DNA from 4 places in the Levilactobacillus sp. FUA 3915 genome. Region 3 is predicted to be linked to each of the others. Evidence: predicted binding sites of a transcription regulator. Region 3 holds the regulator's gene; each other region holds the start of a gene.

Region 1 (3,865 bases), 160 kb from region 3:
ATCTTACCAATCGTCGAAGGGACGCAGGTCAAGACCAAGTACGGCACGATCGACACCGACCACATTCTCTTCATCGCGGCCGGGGCCTTCGCAGAATCCAAGCCTAGCGATTTGATTGCTGAACTCCAAGGTCGTTTCCCAATCCGGGTTGAATTAAACGACCTGAGCAAGGCCGACTTCGTTCGGATTCTGACCGAACCCAACAACGCGCTGATTAAGCAATATATCGCCTTGATTGGCACCGACAACGTCAAGGTCACGTTTACCATGGAAGCCATCGAACGCATCGCTGAACTAGCCTTCGAGCTGAACCATGAGAACCAAAACATTGGCGCTCGGCGGTTACAAACCGTTCTGGAAAAGCTCCTGGAAGACCTGCTCTACGAAGGGCCAGACATGGGCTCAGGCGATGTGACCATCACCGAAAACTACGTCAACGATAAGATTGGGGACATCGTGGAAAACAAGGACTTGTCCCGTTACATTCTCTAAACACGCAAGGGCTCAGACAACTGTCTGGGTCTTTTTGTGTCCACCGGAACTGGCAGGGCCCTTGACGAAAGCGTTTCCCAAAAAGTGAAGATTGGACTAGACAACTAGGCCAATTTGGTCCATGATTAAAGAAAGACAAGTTAGTTGGAGGTTGTGCGACAATGCTTACACTAAAAAATGATTTCTTAACGGTTAAAATCAACCCGCTCGGGGCCGAACTGACCAGCGTGCAGGACAACGAGAGCCACCTGGAGTACATGTGGCAGGCGGATAAGACCTACTGGGGCCGCCACGCGCCAATTTTATTTCCCATCGTTGGCCGGTTGCAGGACAATCAGTACCGGCTTGACGGTGAGACCTATCACATGACGCAACACGGTTTTGCTCGTGACCGCGAATTCACCGTCGTCGAACAGGCTGACGACCACGTGGTTCTGCGGCTGACAGCCGACGACCAGACCAAGGAACTGTTTCCCACAGACTTTAGTCTGACCGTGCAGTACACCCTGGTAGCCCACCAGTTAAGCTTTGCGGCGACCGTGGACAATCCCGCCGACACGCCGTTAACGTTCTCCCTGGGAGCGCATCCCGGCTTTAACGTACCGTTAGGCGACCCTACCGCTGATTTCACGGACTACCAGGTCACGGTCTCACCCAAGCAGGTGTACCAACGTGTGCCTCTGGTGGGCCCCTACAGCGATACCCAGCACAGCGTTCCCATGGATCTGACGAAACCCATGGCTTTGGACCACGACCTCTTCGACCACGATGCCAAGGTCTTAACGCTCAACAACCACGAGACGACGCTGATGTTAAGCAGTCACGTGAACGACCACGGGGTTGCCTTGACCTTAGCCGCCCCTTACGTCGGTATCTGGTCTCCGTACCCGAAGCAAGCGCCATTCGTCTGCTTCGAGCCCTGGTGGGGGTTAGCCGACGACGTGCAAGCTACCGGTGATTTAGAAACCAAGGTCGCCATTCACCACCTGGCTGCTCACGAAAGTTTCCAAGCGGCTTATCAAATCACTTATTTTTAAACGAAAAAACGGGCTCCCAGCGACGATTGTCGGTGAGAGCCCGTTATATTTCTCAATAAATAAGTGCTAAATTACTTTTCGGCTTGCCGCTTATGATAGCCGTGGCCAAAGGGAACCAGGGATTCCGTGCCGGCCTTGATGCGTTTGATGTTTGTCCGGTGCCGGTAGAACACGAAGATTGTTAAGACCAAGGCAATGCCAGTGAGATACCAATCCTGAAACGCCAGCGAAATCAGCGTGATCAGGCTAAAGGCAATCATGCTGGCCAGGCTGACCATGCTGGTCCAGTAGATCAGGCTGACCCACAAGCCCGCCGCAATCACGAACATGATGGGGTTATAGGCCAGGAGCATCCCCGCTGAAGTGGCCACGGCCTTGCCACCCTTGAAATGATCAAAGATGGAGACGGTGTGCCCGAGAATCGCGAACAGTCCGAATAATAAGGGGGTTGCCGTTCCCAGAAAGGTCGTCACGTGGAACAGGGTGGGGAGTAGCGTGGCCACAGAGCCCTTCGCAATGTCTAACACCATGACCGCGGTGCCGGCGTAGGGTCCGAGGACCCGGTACGTGTTCGTCGTGCCAATATTGCCGGAGCCCGACTGCCGAATATCCGTCTGGAAAAAGGCCTTGCCGACCCAGACGCCGTTGGGAATGGCCCCCAGCAGGTAGGCCACGATGAGTAAACCAATTAATTTCACAAGTTATTCCTCCGCTCTTTCTTGCAACGGGAGCCGCCATAGCTGGGACTCGCCGCAGATAAGCTGGACTATATTTTAGCATGTTTTCACGAGAACGCCAATTATCTCGAGAAGTCTAGCCAGATTTTGGCTTCCTGTGGTATGATTATGAAGTTACTGGATACCTACCCGTGGGCGTTTGACCAGTTTATTTGAACATACGTTCGCATTAGGGTAAAATGTAGGTATGCCATTTTTTAGACAAAAGTAAAAGTAAAGGGGATTTACGCATGGCGAAAGCAAAAGCAAAATATGACGATTCCTCCATCCAAGTGTTGGAGGGGTTGGAAGCTGTTCGTAAACGTCCTGGTATGTATATCGGGTCAACCGACGGCCGTGGCTTACACCACTTGGTCTACGAAATCGTAGATAACGCCGTCGATGAAGCGTTGGCTGGTTACGGTAAGGAAATTAACGTGACGATTCACCAGGATAACAGCATTACCGTCGTCGATCACGGCCGGGGTATGCCCGTAGGTATGCACGCGTCCGGGATTCCAACGCCAGAAGTTATTCTGACCGTCCTACATGCCGGGGGTAAATTCGGCCAGGGCGGTTACAAGACGTCCGGTGGGCTGCATGGGGTCGGGGCTTCCGTTGTGAACGCCCTCTCCAGTGCGCTGACGGTCACCATTGTCCGTGATGGCGTGCGTTACCAAGAAAAATTTGCTAAGGGGGGCCATCCACAAGGCACCCTGAAGAAACTGGGCAACACACGCGCCCACAACGGGACCACGATTGATTTCAAACCAGACAAAGAGATTTTCACCACAACCGTTTATAACTTCGGGACCCTGTCCGAACGGCTCCGGGAATCCGCGTTCCTACTCAAGGGCGTCAAGATTACCCTGACCGACGAACGCGAAGGCCAAGAACGGGCCGAGGAATACCATTTTGAAGACGGTATCAAAGAGTTTGTCGGCTACCTTAACGAAGACAAGGACACCCTGGGCGACGTCATGTACTTTGACGGCAAGAAGGATGGCATTGAAGTCGAGGTCGCTGCCCAGTACAACGACGGCTACACGGAAAACCTGTTATCGTTCGTCAACAACGTCCGGACCAAGGATGGCGGGACCCACGAAGCCGGTATGCGGAGTGGCTGGACCAAGGCCTTTAACGAATACGCCCGGAAGACCGGTCTCCTGAAGGACCGCGACAAGAACCTCGAAGGGACCGACGTCCGTGAAGGGCTGTCCGCCGTGATTTCCTTACGTGTGCCCGAAAACCTGTTACAATTTGAAGGCCAAACGAAGGAAAAACTCGGGACGCCAGAAGCTCGGACCATCGTAGACAGCGTCATCAGTGAGCAGCTGGGCTACTACCTGATGGAAAACGGGGATTTTGGGAAGATGCTGATCAAGAAGTCGACCCAGGCCCGTTCTGCCAGAGAAGCCGCCCGTAAGGCCCGTGATGAGAGCCGTAACGGCAAGCGTCACAAGAAACACGAACGCCTGTTGTCAGGGAAGCTGACCCCCGCGCAATCCAAGAATTCTGCCAAGAACGAACTGTTCCTGGTCGAAGGGGATTCCGCCGGTGGGTCTGCTAAGCAGGGGCGTAACCGAAAGTTCCAAGCCATTCTGCCTTTACGGGGAAAAG
Region 2 (3,865 bases), 520 kb from region 3:
GGTGGCCGAAGTCTCTTTGACGGCGCCCGAACCCCCAGCCCAACGTTTCCCCCAGTTACGTTATTTGGGACAAGTCCACGGCACGTACCTGTTGGCTGAGGCCGATGATGGCCTGTATTTAGTCGACCAACATGCTGCGCAGGAACGGGTGAACTACGAGTTCTACCGCCAGGCAATCGGCGAGGTCAGCGATGACGAGCAGAAATTGCTGGTACCCATCGTCTTGGATTACCCGACGACGGACGTCTTGGAGCTGACCAATCACTTGGAAACGTTAGCCAGTGTCGGTATTAACCTCGAGTCGTTTGGCCCCAACAGTTTCATCGTGCATGAACACCCAACCTGGTTCAAGGCCGGGCAGGAGACCGATACCATTAAGGAAATGATTGACTGGGTCTTAAAGGACGGCAAGATTTCCGTGGCGGCCTTCCGGGAAAAGACGGCTATCATGATGAGCTGTAAACGCGCCATCAAGGCCAATCACCACCTGGACGACCAACAGGCGCGCGCTTTACTGGTGAAATTAGCCACAGCGGAGAACCCGTTCAACTGTCCTCACGGCCGGCCAGTGCTGGTTCATTTCACGGACCAGGACTTGGAAAAGCTGTTTAAACGGATCCAGGATCCACACCACTCCGGCGACGACTGGGGCGAATAGGTGGTCTTAAATTCTTCCGGCAGCTAAGGTCCACACCTGTGGGGACCGACTGAAGCCAAAAGGCGGTCTTCAGTCTCGCTTTGAGCTTGCCAAGAGCGCAATCTCAAAGTCGTCCCGGGACCTAAGCCGGCTGAAGACGCCGACTAAGGTCCCCGACACAGGTGTGAATCTTAGCTGTCTCCAGAATGACCACCTATTCGGTTGGCTTTTGTTTTTGAGCTTGCCCCAAGATACGTTTAAAGCCAAGGTGGCCCATGCTGTAAGCCGGCAAAAACGCCGACTAACACCATTGACACGGGGTGCTCAAGTTGGCTGCCTCCGGCTAACCGCTCAGTTATTGCTGGGCTAGATTCTATTTTTTGGCGTCAGAAAACTCAGAACAGAATCTATAGTCTAAGTTGAGCCAAGTGTGGTACAATTTAAAAAGCAAACATATGTTTTCTTAAAGATAGATAGATAGATGAATAAGACGCTTGAGGCTGGCTAACAATCAGTCAGTTTTGAGCTAGTAAAAATGTCTCGGCCAATGTAAGTGACCAGAGGCGGGCCAAACTGACCAGCTGTGTCGGTGGTCTTGGCTGAGTGATTTTTCTCAGGCTGGAGCCGTTCCCCACAGCAGGGCAGTTTGAGCCCGCCGTCGGGAACGGAAGCGTCGACCCGACTTCATTTTTACTAGCTGAATGTTAACTCTGAAACAAGCGCAAAGGAGACTAACTGGCATGTATGAATACCTTCACGGCGAGATTGCGGCGGTCTATCCGGACCACGTGGTCGTTGACGTTAACGGGGTGGGTTATCTGGTCAATACCGCTAACCCTTACCGCTACGCCGTTGGCACCACACCGGTCACGATTTACGTCTACCAGGCGGTGAGTGACACGGCGCAGACTCTTTACGGTTTCGCAGATTTTGCTGAAAAACAATTGTTCCTAAAATTAATCAACGTTAACGGTATTGGGCCCAAGAGTGCACTGGCGATTCTGGCCAATCCGGACCATCAAGGGCTGATGTTGGCGATTAAGACCAACGATATCAGCTTCCTGACGAAGTTCCCCGGAATTGGAAAGAAGACGGCCGGCCAGATTGTCTTGGACCTGCAGAATAAGTTGGATGACCTGGCACCAGTCGACGATGGGGCCTTGTTCACACCGGAAGCTGTCACGACTGGCGAAGGGAATCCGAAATTGGATGACGCAATTGCGGCTTTGACAGCACTGGGATACAAGGCCGCTGCCGTTAAGAAAATCACGCCACAGTTGCGGAAATTTGCCGGAGACTCAACCAATGATTATCTGAGCGAAGGCTTACGTTTATTGACGACCTAGTTTTTGAAAGGAGGCTGACCCATGACTGATGATGAACGTGTCGTGTCACCGGAACCAGCGGATGATAACGAAGACTCGATTGAAAAATCATTGCGACCACAAACCCTGACCCAGTATATCGGTCAGGACCCCATCAAACACGAATTGTCCGTCTACATTCAGGCGGCCAAGCAACGAGAGGAGTCCTTGGACCACGTGCTGCTGTATGGGCCACCTGGTTTAGGGAAGACGACCTTGGCGATGGTGATTGCCAACGAAATGGGCGTACACATCCGCACGACCAGTGGTCCGGCAATTGAAAAGCCGGGCGACCTGGTGGCCTTGCTCAACGAACTGCAACCGGGCGATATTCTCTTCATTGATGAAATTCACCGGCTGCCGAAAATTGTTGAGGAAATGCTCTACTCCGCGATGGAAGATTTCTACATTGATATCGTGGTGGGGCAGGGGCCAACCGCCCATCCGGTGCACTTCCCGTTGCCACCATTCACGCTGATTGGGGCCACGACCCGGGCCGGCTTGTTATCCGCACCGTTGCGGGACCGGTTTGGTATCGTGGAGCACATGGCCTACTACCAAACGCAAGACCTGCAAGAAATTGTGACGCGGTCGGCGGACATTTTTAACACGCGCATCGCAACTGAGGGGGCCCACGAAATTGCGTTACGCTCGCGGGGAACGCCCCGAATCGCGAACCGCTTGTTGAAACGGATTCGGGATTTTGCCGAAGTCTCGCCTAATCATACCGAGATTGACCTAGCCATCGTGAACCATGCGCTGAAATTACTGCGAGTGGATTCGGCCGGGCTAGACGCCACCGACATCAAGCTGTTGGAAACTATGATTGATTACTACAACGGTGGGCCGGTCGGGTTGAACACCCTGGCGGCCAATGTCGGTGAGGAAACGGAAACTGTCGCGGCCATGTACGAGCCCTACCTCCTGCAGCGCGGGTATTTGAAACGCACAGCCCGGGGACGGGTCGTCACGCCGGCGGGGTATGAACACCTCGGCCGTCAATTCCCACAACAGGAAAATGGTTAAGCGTCTGACCGATGGCGTCCGTCCGCGGTGACAAGCCGTTTCTGAAAGTACGCGGCAATGCCGAACGTCTAAAGAATTTCTAGAAATAATTGGACGGATTCCCCGTATTCTGGTAAAGTTGTCCAATAGATAGAATATAAAGGGGTGAACAAATGTGTTTGATAATTTAAATATTGCTGCTGGCGCTGCCGGTGGTTACTCAACGTTGATTATCTTAGTTGTCTTCTTGGGGTTGATGTACTTCTTAATGTTACGTCCACAACAAAAGCAACAAAAGAAGCATCGTGACATGATGAGCGAACTTAAAAAGGGCGACCACGTCATCACGATTGGCCGGTTACACGGTGTGATCGACGAAATCAACCAAGCTGACCAAACGGTTACCTTGGATTGCGACGGAATCTACTTGGTCTTTGACCTGCGTGCCATTGCCCAAGTAACGTCTCAAGCACCACAAGCCGTTACGGCCCCAGCCGCTAACGACGCAACCAGTGAAGCAGCCAGCGAGGACCAACCCGCTGAAGATGCCACTGAAGAACCAGCAAGTGACGCCGCTGCAAGTGACGAAACTACTGAAAAAACTGATGATGACTCAGCTAAATAAGACATCAAAAAGTTCGGTCTCCTAGAGGCCGTTTTTTTTTGGCCGAATTTTAAGTGAACGGTGAGTAAAAGCCGAAAAACTACGGGAAAAAGATAACGGTTTTTGATTGAAGACAAACGTTTGTTTGGGTATAATTTATATACTAATAATCGGTAGGCATGGTGGGAAGAGACAGTTGTGGCTGACGGTTAACAAGCAACTCAAGTATTGCGTAAGTTGTGCATAGTGTTAGAT
Region 3 (3,865 bases):
GAAGGTCGACTTCCCCGTGATTCAGGGCATAGCCAACGAGTTGCCAGTTGGCTAGGTCGGTTGAATGAAAGATCTGAACGGCTGGTGTCCAGTGGAAGGTTGAGGTAGCAATGTAATAATCTGCACCCACACGAATAATTGAGGGATCGGGTGCCATTCCGGGAATAATCGGATTTTGAATTTGAGTCATAGTCATTTCACGCTCCATTTGTTAAAATTAAGTTATTTATAAGCCGTCATTGTCGAATTCTGAGTTAGTTGTTTTTGAGAACTAATTGTTGCATTTAGAATACTTTGAAAGCGGATACAAGTCAACGGCATTTCACAAGGTCGTCGTTTATTGGCGGCAACTAGGTAATGATTGTCACTTTTTTAGGGGGATGAGTCACATGAACCGACAACATCATGAGAACGTGGTGTCAAACTTAGACATCGGGATTCGCTTCTTTGAGTCAACCGTGACGCGGAGTGGGTACGTGCCGTTCCACTGGCACAGTAGTATTGAATTGGTCTGTGTGCTGTCTGGGCAGTTGACCTTCCAGTTTGACGGCCAGGCCCACGTCATTCACGCCAATCAGTTTTCCATCGTTTCATCGGGGGTGATTCACGATGTGACGAATACGCCGAACCAGTCGTTAGTGCTGCAAATTCCGCTGACGTTTATCGAACGGTACGTTGCCCATCCCGAACAGTTGAACTTTTCGACAGCTGGGCGGGAGCAGACTGCGGCCTACCAAGAAGTGGTCACTGCGTTCAAACGGCTCGCTCAAATTAACCGAGAGCGCCAATCTAACTACCTGATTGACACGGGGATTACGGTGCTGACTATGTTGAAGAATCTGGTCAGCAACTTCACGGATACAGCTAGTCCGTTGACGGCGAGTTCAAGTAGCTTGAAGTCCATTGTTATCTATGTGAATGAGCATTACCGGGAGAAACTGAGCGTCAAGGCGGTGGCCCATCGGTTTGGCTATAACGCGAGTTACCTGTCACGGTTATTTAAGGCACAGACCGGGGTGACTTTAGGCCACTACGTTTACTTGATTCGGCTAAACAATTTCTACCGGGACTTGATCGATACGACCATTCCCGTGGATGTCCTGATGGACAAGCATGGACTGACCAATCGGCGGACGGCACGGGAGAAGTTTCAGGAGATGTATGGGGCGTTACCCAAGCAAGTTCGTCTGCAATACCAGCGAAATTAAAAAAAGCGTTGATCTCATCAAAATTAGATGAAATCAACGCTTTTCTTGTGGGGTGTTCAGTTGTGAGTAGCCGAGCCGATGGCACTATTCAAAAATATTCTTCGTTACATACCCGTCCTTAAACACCAGCACGGGGGATTGATCACCAACGCGCATGACCAGCTGGTAACCGGGACCGAGGGCCTTCTTGAGCGATTGGCTGGTCTTGGTAAAGTTGTCGACGAACTTCGGCCACTTGGCGGCCTTGGCCTGACTCGGGTCGGCCTTTAAGCCCTTAATAGTTTTCTTGAGACTCTTGTTGGTGATAGTCAACGTGTAGGTCTTGCTGGCGTGATCGAAGGTAACGGTGCCTAGCTTGACTAGGGACTTGGCCAACTGCGTCTTGACTTGTTTTTCGTTGTCGGCGCGGGTAGCCGTCTTGTCGCTCGTGGCGAAGGCTTGCCCGGATTGCGAGCTTAGTGATGATGATTGCTTACTGGTCTGAGTCGCCTTGTCGTGAGTCGAGGACGCTGACCAGAAGGGCAACTGGGTGATTGCGCCCACGGTGACCAGAACGGTGATGACCAGGACGATGATGGAACTGCGCTTGGATTCCCCCCGACGACTAGCATTGACGACGGAAAACGCGGTGATGATAATGAAGATGACCCCCAAAATAGTAATACCTAAAAACATGATGGACCCCTCCGTAGGTTAGGGCGGTTTAGGCTGATGCGACCGCCGTTTAATTAGTCTCAGTATAGCATGAATCAATTAGAGAATGAAACAACTGCACTAAGGTGGGAGACCTTGACTGGGTCAGTGACAGTATTAAGGGTCAAAAGGTTCGTGAAAAAAGGTTTAAAGTCGAATAATTAGAACTGACAAATGATTAAAATCCGGATTGTGTGAATTATAACCGAATATTAATCAAAAAATAGTCGCCAAGAGTTAACATTTCCGGTATAATTAATCGTAATAAAGAGAGAAATGAGGAGATTAGAGTGACGAACGTTTATTTAGCAGGTCCCTTCTTTGATGACGAACAAATTTCCCGGATTGAACGCGCGGAAAAGGCCTTGGCTGCCAATCCCCGGGTCGCCAATGTCTTTAGTCCCCGTTTGAGTGAGATTCCTGGTTTAGAAATGGGCACGGCCGAGTGGGCCACCCAAACCTTCCAAATGGATGTCCACCAGATTGACGAGGCCGACGTTGTGGTGGCCCTGGTCGATTTCGTGGATGATCAGGTGGATTCTGGTACCGCCTTTGAAATTGGCTATGCCTTCCACAGTAAGAAACCGGTAGTCGTTCTCCATGAAAAGGATACCATTTTAAACCTGATGCTGGCGGAAGGGCTACATGCCTACTTACGCGAAGCCGAAGCGCTGGCCGCCTATGACTTTGCGACGCTTCCCGAAAGTCACTATCAAGGGAAAGTCATCTAGTCTTGCATTAACGATGAATGAAAAAATCACCCGCCACATTTGCTGTGGCGGGTGATTTTGATTGTCCCTTGTTAGTGAACGTCGTCGCGGAAGAGACCCACAACGCGGCCTAAAATGCTAACGTGATTCAAGATGATGGGCGCCATGGTATCATTTTCGGGTTGTAACCGGAAATGGTCGGCTTCCTTAAAGAATCGCTTGCAAGTGGCTTCGTTTTCCTCGGTCATGGCGATGACAATGTCACCGTTGTCCGCGGATTGTTGCCGACGGACAATGACTTGGTCACCGTTTAAAATGCCGATGTTGATCATACTTTCGCCGCGAATCGTCAACATGAAGAGTTGATCGTCGTCGTTTTCAAATTCTGGGGGAACTGGGAAGTAGTCCGTGGCTTCCTGAACGGCCAGAATCGGTTCGCCGGCGGTAACGGTGCCTAAGACTGGAATTCGGGTCTGTTCCTCGTGGACGCCTAGTTCTTCCAAACCAGCGGGCGTGACTTCTAGTGCCCGGGGCTTAGTGGGGTCCTTGACCAGCAAGCCCTTTTTTTCCAGGCGGGCGATGTGGCCATGAACCGTAGAGGTTGAAGAGAGCGATACGGCTTCACCAATCTCCCGGACGGTTGGCGGATACCCTTTTTCATTGACTCGTTCCCAAATGAAGCGGAGAACGGCGATTTGTTTGCTTTCAGAAGCTTTACTCATTTTTTCTGCCACCTCGTTCGTCATTCGTAGTATAGTTTAGTGTTAGTGTAGCATACAGACCGAACATTTTCAAACAGATGTTCGGGTAAATAAGTTGAAATCTAAAATTAACCCTGATATGATAGACCCTGACTTGAAAAAGCGGGGTTAATACCCACAAAAATACTGAAATTAAAGGAGGGTCGTTCATGGCAGACACGACAATGGACACCTTGCTGGCCCGGATCAACGAGCTGGCACACAAGAACAAGGCTGAAGGCTTGACCGAGGCCGAAAAGAGCGAACGCGCTGACTTACGCCAACAATACCTGAAGTTATTCAAGCAGAGTTTCCGGAGCCAAGTTGAAATGCTGCAGGTCTACAACAAGGATGGTAAGGAAGTTACCCCTGAAAAGGTCCGGCAGATTCAACGGAACAAAGGTTTACGTGACGATTAAGGAAAGAAGCGAGTCCTTTTTGGGATTCGCTCTTTTAATTTCCCTTAAGTTTGTGTAGAATTGTTAAATGAATGACTTCATCAAAGGAGGGGAAC
Region 4 (3,865 bases), 300 kb from region 3:
TTTGTCGGTAGGAGGCTTTATTTGTGCGTTATGAGATGAATATTTGGACGTTGATGGAGATTAAAGCGATGGCCGGCAACTCGTGAAGGTCACGACAACCGCTAAATACTGCCAACGTCAGTGACCAGAGGCGGGCCAAGGTGACCAGCTGTGTCGATGGTCTTAGCTGAGTGATTTTTCTCAGCTTAGAGCATGGGACAACCTTTGAGACCGCACTCCAGGCTCAAAGGTGAGGTGGAAGCCCGTCCTTTGGCTGGAACCGGCCCCACAGCAGGGCACCTTGAGCCCGCCGCCGGGAACGAAAGTACCAATCAGTTTTAGGTATGTTTAGCGTGGTAGGTGTCCACGAGCTGTTGGGCCATGGCGTCGAGCTGGTCGATGGCCGCCTGGTCCGGTGCCAAGTTAATTTTAACGGGAGCTGCACCGCGAATGGCGCCAGTCTTCTGGAAGGTGGCATCAAAGTGATCCACCGTGGTGTTGTAGTATTCGCCATAGAAGGTGTCACCGGAACCAGCCACGCCGTAAATTTTATCGGTCAGGTCGATGGCTTGGAGGTCCTCGTAGAAGTCCATGCCTTCATCGGGGAGGGAGCCCTCGTCGTAGGTGTAGGCACAGACCACACAGATGTCGACATTTTCAAATTCGGCGGCGTCCGTTTGCGAAATCTCAGTCTCGGTGACCTGACATCCCAGGTCTTCCAATTTTTCCGTGACGATGTCCGCAACGTCTTCGTTATTGCCGGTGATGGTGGCAAAGACCACTTGTGCTGTTACCAAAGCGCTCACTCCTTAGTTTTGATTGGCTGGTCAGTCGATTGGGACCGCCAGCAAGTTGTCCCAATTATAGCAGGTCGCCGCGATGGTGACTAGGAATCGTTGTGGCGGCCAATCGTGGGCGGCGCGAAAAGATGATTGACTAACAAATCTGTCGCTCTGCTTCCCACACCCCCCGGTGAACTGGTAAAATAATGCCAAGAACAGCAAAATGTTTCTGAAATTGAGAGAAGGATGTGAGGGTTAATGGCCGTCATTACCATGATTGAGGCCCAAAAGCGTAGCGGCCGTTATAATGTTTATATTGACGGTGCGTACGCGTTTCCGGTGAGTGAAAGTGTGCTGATCGACTTCCGTTTGTTCAAGGGCATGGAAGTTGACCAGGAGTTAAAATCTCAGCTGGTGGATGCCGATAACGTGTCCAAGGCTTACAATCGGGCGCTGGATTATCTGTCGAATCAGCTACGCACGGAAAAAGAAGTGCACGACAAGCTGGTCACCTTGGAGATTCCGGAAGCCACGATTGACGCGACGTTTAAAAAATTACGCGAACTGCATTTACTAGACGATGCTCATTACGCGGCGAGCTACGTGCGGACCATGATGCACACGGGTGACAAGGGTCCCCGCGTGATTCGCCAACATTTACGACAAAAAGGGGTCGGCGAAAAGCTGATCGACGATGCCTTACTCTTGTATACACCAGAGGACCGCTTGACCGTGGGGACGGCCGTGGCCCAGAAGCTGGCGAAACGGTATCATCGCCAAGCCTTCGGTACCCAGCAACAGAAGATTCGCCAGGGGCTGATGAGTCGTGGGTTTAACAACGATGAGATTGGGCAAATGCTGGAATCGCTTGATCTAACGCCAGACGTTGACCAGCAACATGAGCTGTTGGTCAAACAGGGTGAAAAGGTCTGGCACCGTTACCGGACGCTCAGTCCATCGGAACGCAAGTATAAAACCAAACAGGTCTTGTATCGCAAAGGCTTTCAGCTCGACGACATTAGTCAGTGGCTGGCTGATTTAGGGGAATCGGCCGAGTAGTTTTTTGGCAACAACCAAGCAAGTGGAGTAAGGGGATGTTGAGATGCACAAGAAGACTTTAGGGGCCTTGGTGGCATTTGGCATGGTTTTGGGAATTGGGGGTGGCCTCGCGTGGTGGTTCAATGGGCTGGCGGAGACACATCCACAGCCCGCGGCCGTTAGCAGTAGTTCTTCGGTGGTTAAGCCGAAGCCCAAGCCACAACCAAAGAAGCCGGCCAAGAAAAAGACGGCACCCAAGCAGACGGCGGCCACGCGAGAGATCGACGCCATTTTACGGGCGAACCGGTTCGTGGGGACGGCCCTCGTGATGCACGGCGACAAAATCATCTACCAGCAGGGGATGGGTTACGCGGATGCCAGCGAGCAGAAAAAGAACGGCGTCAACAGCGTGTACCAGTTGGCATCCGTCCAGAAGTCGTTTACGGCCGGTCTGATCATGAAATTAGCTGCGGCACAGAAACTCTCGCTGACGGATCCGCTGTCCAAGTACTATCCACAAATCAGGGGGTCCAAGCGTATCACGTTACGTGACATGCTGGACATGAAGAGTGGGCTGACACTGGAAGCCTTTCCGGATACCCTGAATTCGGAAAATGGCATGATCAAATTCATTTTGTCCAACATCATTAGTCAACCGCGAGATATTGGCAAATGGAACTATTCACCGGTCAACTTTATGCTACTGGCGGGAATTATCCAGCAAGTCACTGGGGAAAGCTACCGCCAATACTTCACGGAAAATATTATTGAACCGTGGAACCTAACGCACACGGGGTTCGTGTTCAAGATGGCCCACCGTCGTGCCTTTTCTCAGGGGTATCAAAACAATAACCAGGCGGACGTCGATACCAATTACGACGCCAAGTACCCCGAATCCCGGGCATCCATGTTCTACCAGTTTGGGACGGGCCAGGTCTACATGTCGGCCCACGACCTCTTCGTCGGTGAGCGGAACATGTTACTGGGCAAGTTATATCCGGCCAGCGACGTCAACGTCTTGCTGGCGCCGGGAACGGCCTCGATGTACGGGGGAGGCGCCTACGTTTACCCCGGGTACATCCGAGTTCACGGCCTGGCCTACGGGTACGAGGCCACGGCTCTTGTCAGCAAGGACGGCGAGGACGGCGTAATTCTCCTGAGTAACTACTACCGGGCGAACCAGCTGTCCCAAACGCCAGCTATTCAGATTTGGAATCTCTTAGAGGCGGGGCAATTGAATCATTAAATGAATGTAACCAAAAAGGACCTGGCTACCCAAAATGTGGGAAGTCGGGTCCTTTGACGTCGTGTCGGCAATCGTTAAGACTTAGGCCGACTGCCATACGTTCGCTTGGATTTATAACCAGCGGCGAGAATCTTGCGCATGTCCGCGATGTGGCGTTGCTTCGTGTCCTCGGCTTTGGCGCCAAAGATGTAGCGCGCTCACTCGCGCCGATAGCCCACGGTCAACGACTGAAAGAAGTCAGCTAACTGAGAGTCGTCGGCCAACAGTTCAGCGACTTGCGGAATCATCGGTTCAAAGGTACTTAGGGGAGCTTGAGCCAAAAGTGGTCACCTCATTCGTGTGAGTTGGGTGGTGCTAGTTTCTGATTGGTATTAGTATAGCGTTGTTTGGTGAGAGGGATGGGTTGGCAGCGTATGGGCTGGTGAAAAATATAATCAGAGTCTACCTGACACAACTGGCTGTTTTAGTGAGTGATAAAACAGAATAAAAACCGACGAGAAAACAATATGGCTGGGTTGAACAAGTGTTAGCCGCAGGGCTGGGAAAACTGGGCCGGTCGTGGAAGTGACCAGAGGCGCGCCAAGGTGCCCGGCTGTGTCGATGGTCTTAGCTGAGCGATTTTTCTCAGCTTAGAGCATGGGACAACCTTTGAGACCGATTCTCAGGCTCAAAGTTGAGGTGGAAGCCCGTTTTTCAGGCTGTAACCGGCCCCACAGCAGGGCACCTTGAGCACGCCGCCGGGAACGGAAGCGACCAGGCCCAATTTTCACCAGCCCGGAGGCGGTGCGGTTAGCCCTAATCCAGTTGATTAAGTTAATTT

What was found. The regulator LexA, encoded in region 3, represses DNA repair genes until DNA is damaged. The targets are predictions, from matches to a motif close to CNAACANNTGTTNG.
Region 1: a site for LexA is predicted at 2,420-2,433, ahead of parE (DNA topoisomerase IV subunit B). Genes of this name have one in related genera too.
Region 2: a site for LexA is predicted at 1,086-1,099, ahead of ruvA (Holliday junction branch migration protein RuvA). Genes of this name have one in related genera too.
Region 4: a site for LexA is predicted at 901-914, ahead of recX (recombination regulator RecX). Genes of this name have one in related genera too.

Annotation. Positions count from the first base shown of each region.
Region 1 is NZ_CP168704.1:2,731,421-2,735,285, forward strand. It holds gene hslU (ATP-dependent protease ATPase subunit HslU) at 1-492, shown strand, start outside; gene ACEPST_RS12625 (aldose 1-epimerase family protein) at 654-1,529, shown strand; gene plsY (glycerol-3-phosphate 1-O-acyltransferase PlsY) at 1,601-2,227, opposite strand; gene parE (DNA topoisomerase IV subunit B) at 2,497-3,865, shown strand, end outside.
Region 2 is NZ_CP168704.1:58,345-62,209, reverse strand. It holds gene mutL (DNA mismatch repair endonuclease MutL) at 1-658, shown strand, start outside; gene ruvA (Holliday junction branch migration protein RuvA) at 1,378-1,983, shown strand; gene ruvB (Holliday junction branch migration DNA helicase RuvB) at 2,005-3,027, shown strand; gene yajC (preprotein translocase subunit YajC) at 3,182-3,631, shown strand.
Region 3 is NZ_CP168704.1:2,574,125-2,577,989, forward strand. It holds gene ACEPST_RS11875 (family 43 glycosylhydrolase) at 1-190, opposite strand, end outside; gene ACEPST_RS11880 (AraC family transcriptional regulator) at 390-1,208, shown strand; gene ACEPST_RS11885 (hypothetical protein) at 1,293-1,883, opposite strand; gene ACEPST_RS11890 (nucleoside 2-deoxyribosyltransferase) at 2,192-2,632, shown strand; gene lexA (transcriptional repressor LexA) at 2,704-3,333, opposite strand; gene ACEPST_RS11900 (DUF896 domain-containing protein) at 3,522-3,770, shown strand.
Region 4 is NZ_CP168704.1:2,278,983-2,282,847, forward strand. It holds gene ACEPST_RS10580 (flavodoxin) at 318-776, opposite strand; gene recX (recombination regulator RecX) at 1,020-1,820, shown strand; gene ACEPST_RS10590 (serine hydrolase domain-containing protein) at 1,864-3,045, shown strand; gene ACEPST_RS10595 (hypothetical protein) at 3,243-3,365, opposite strand.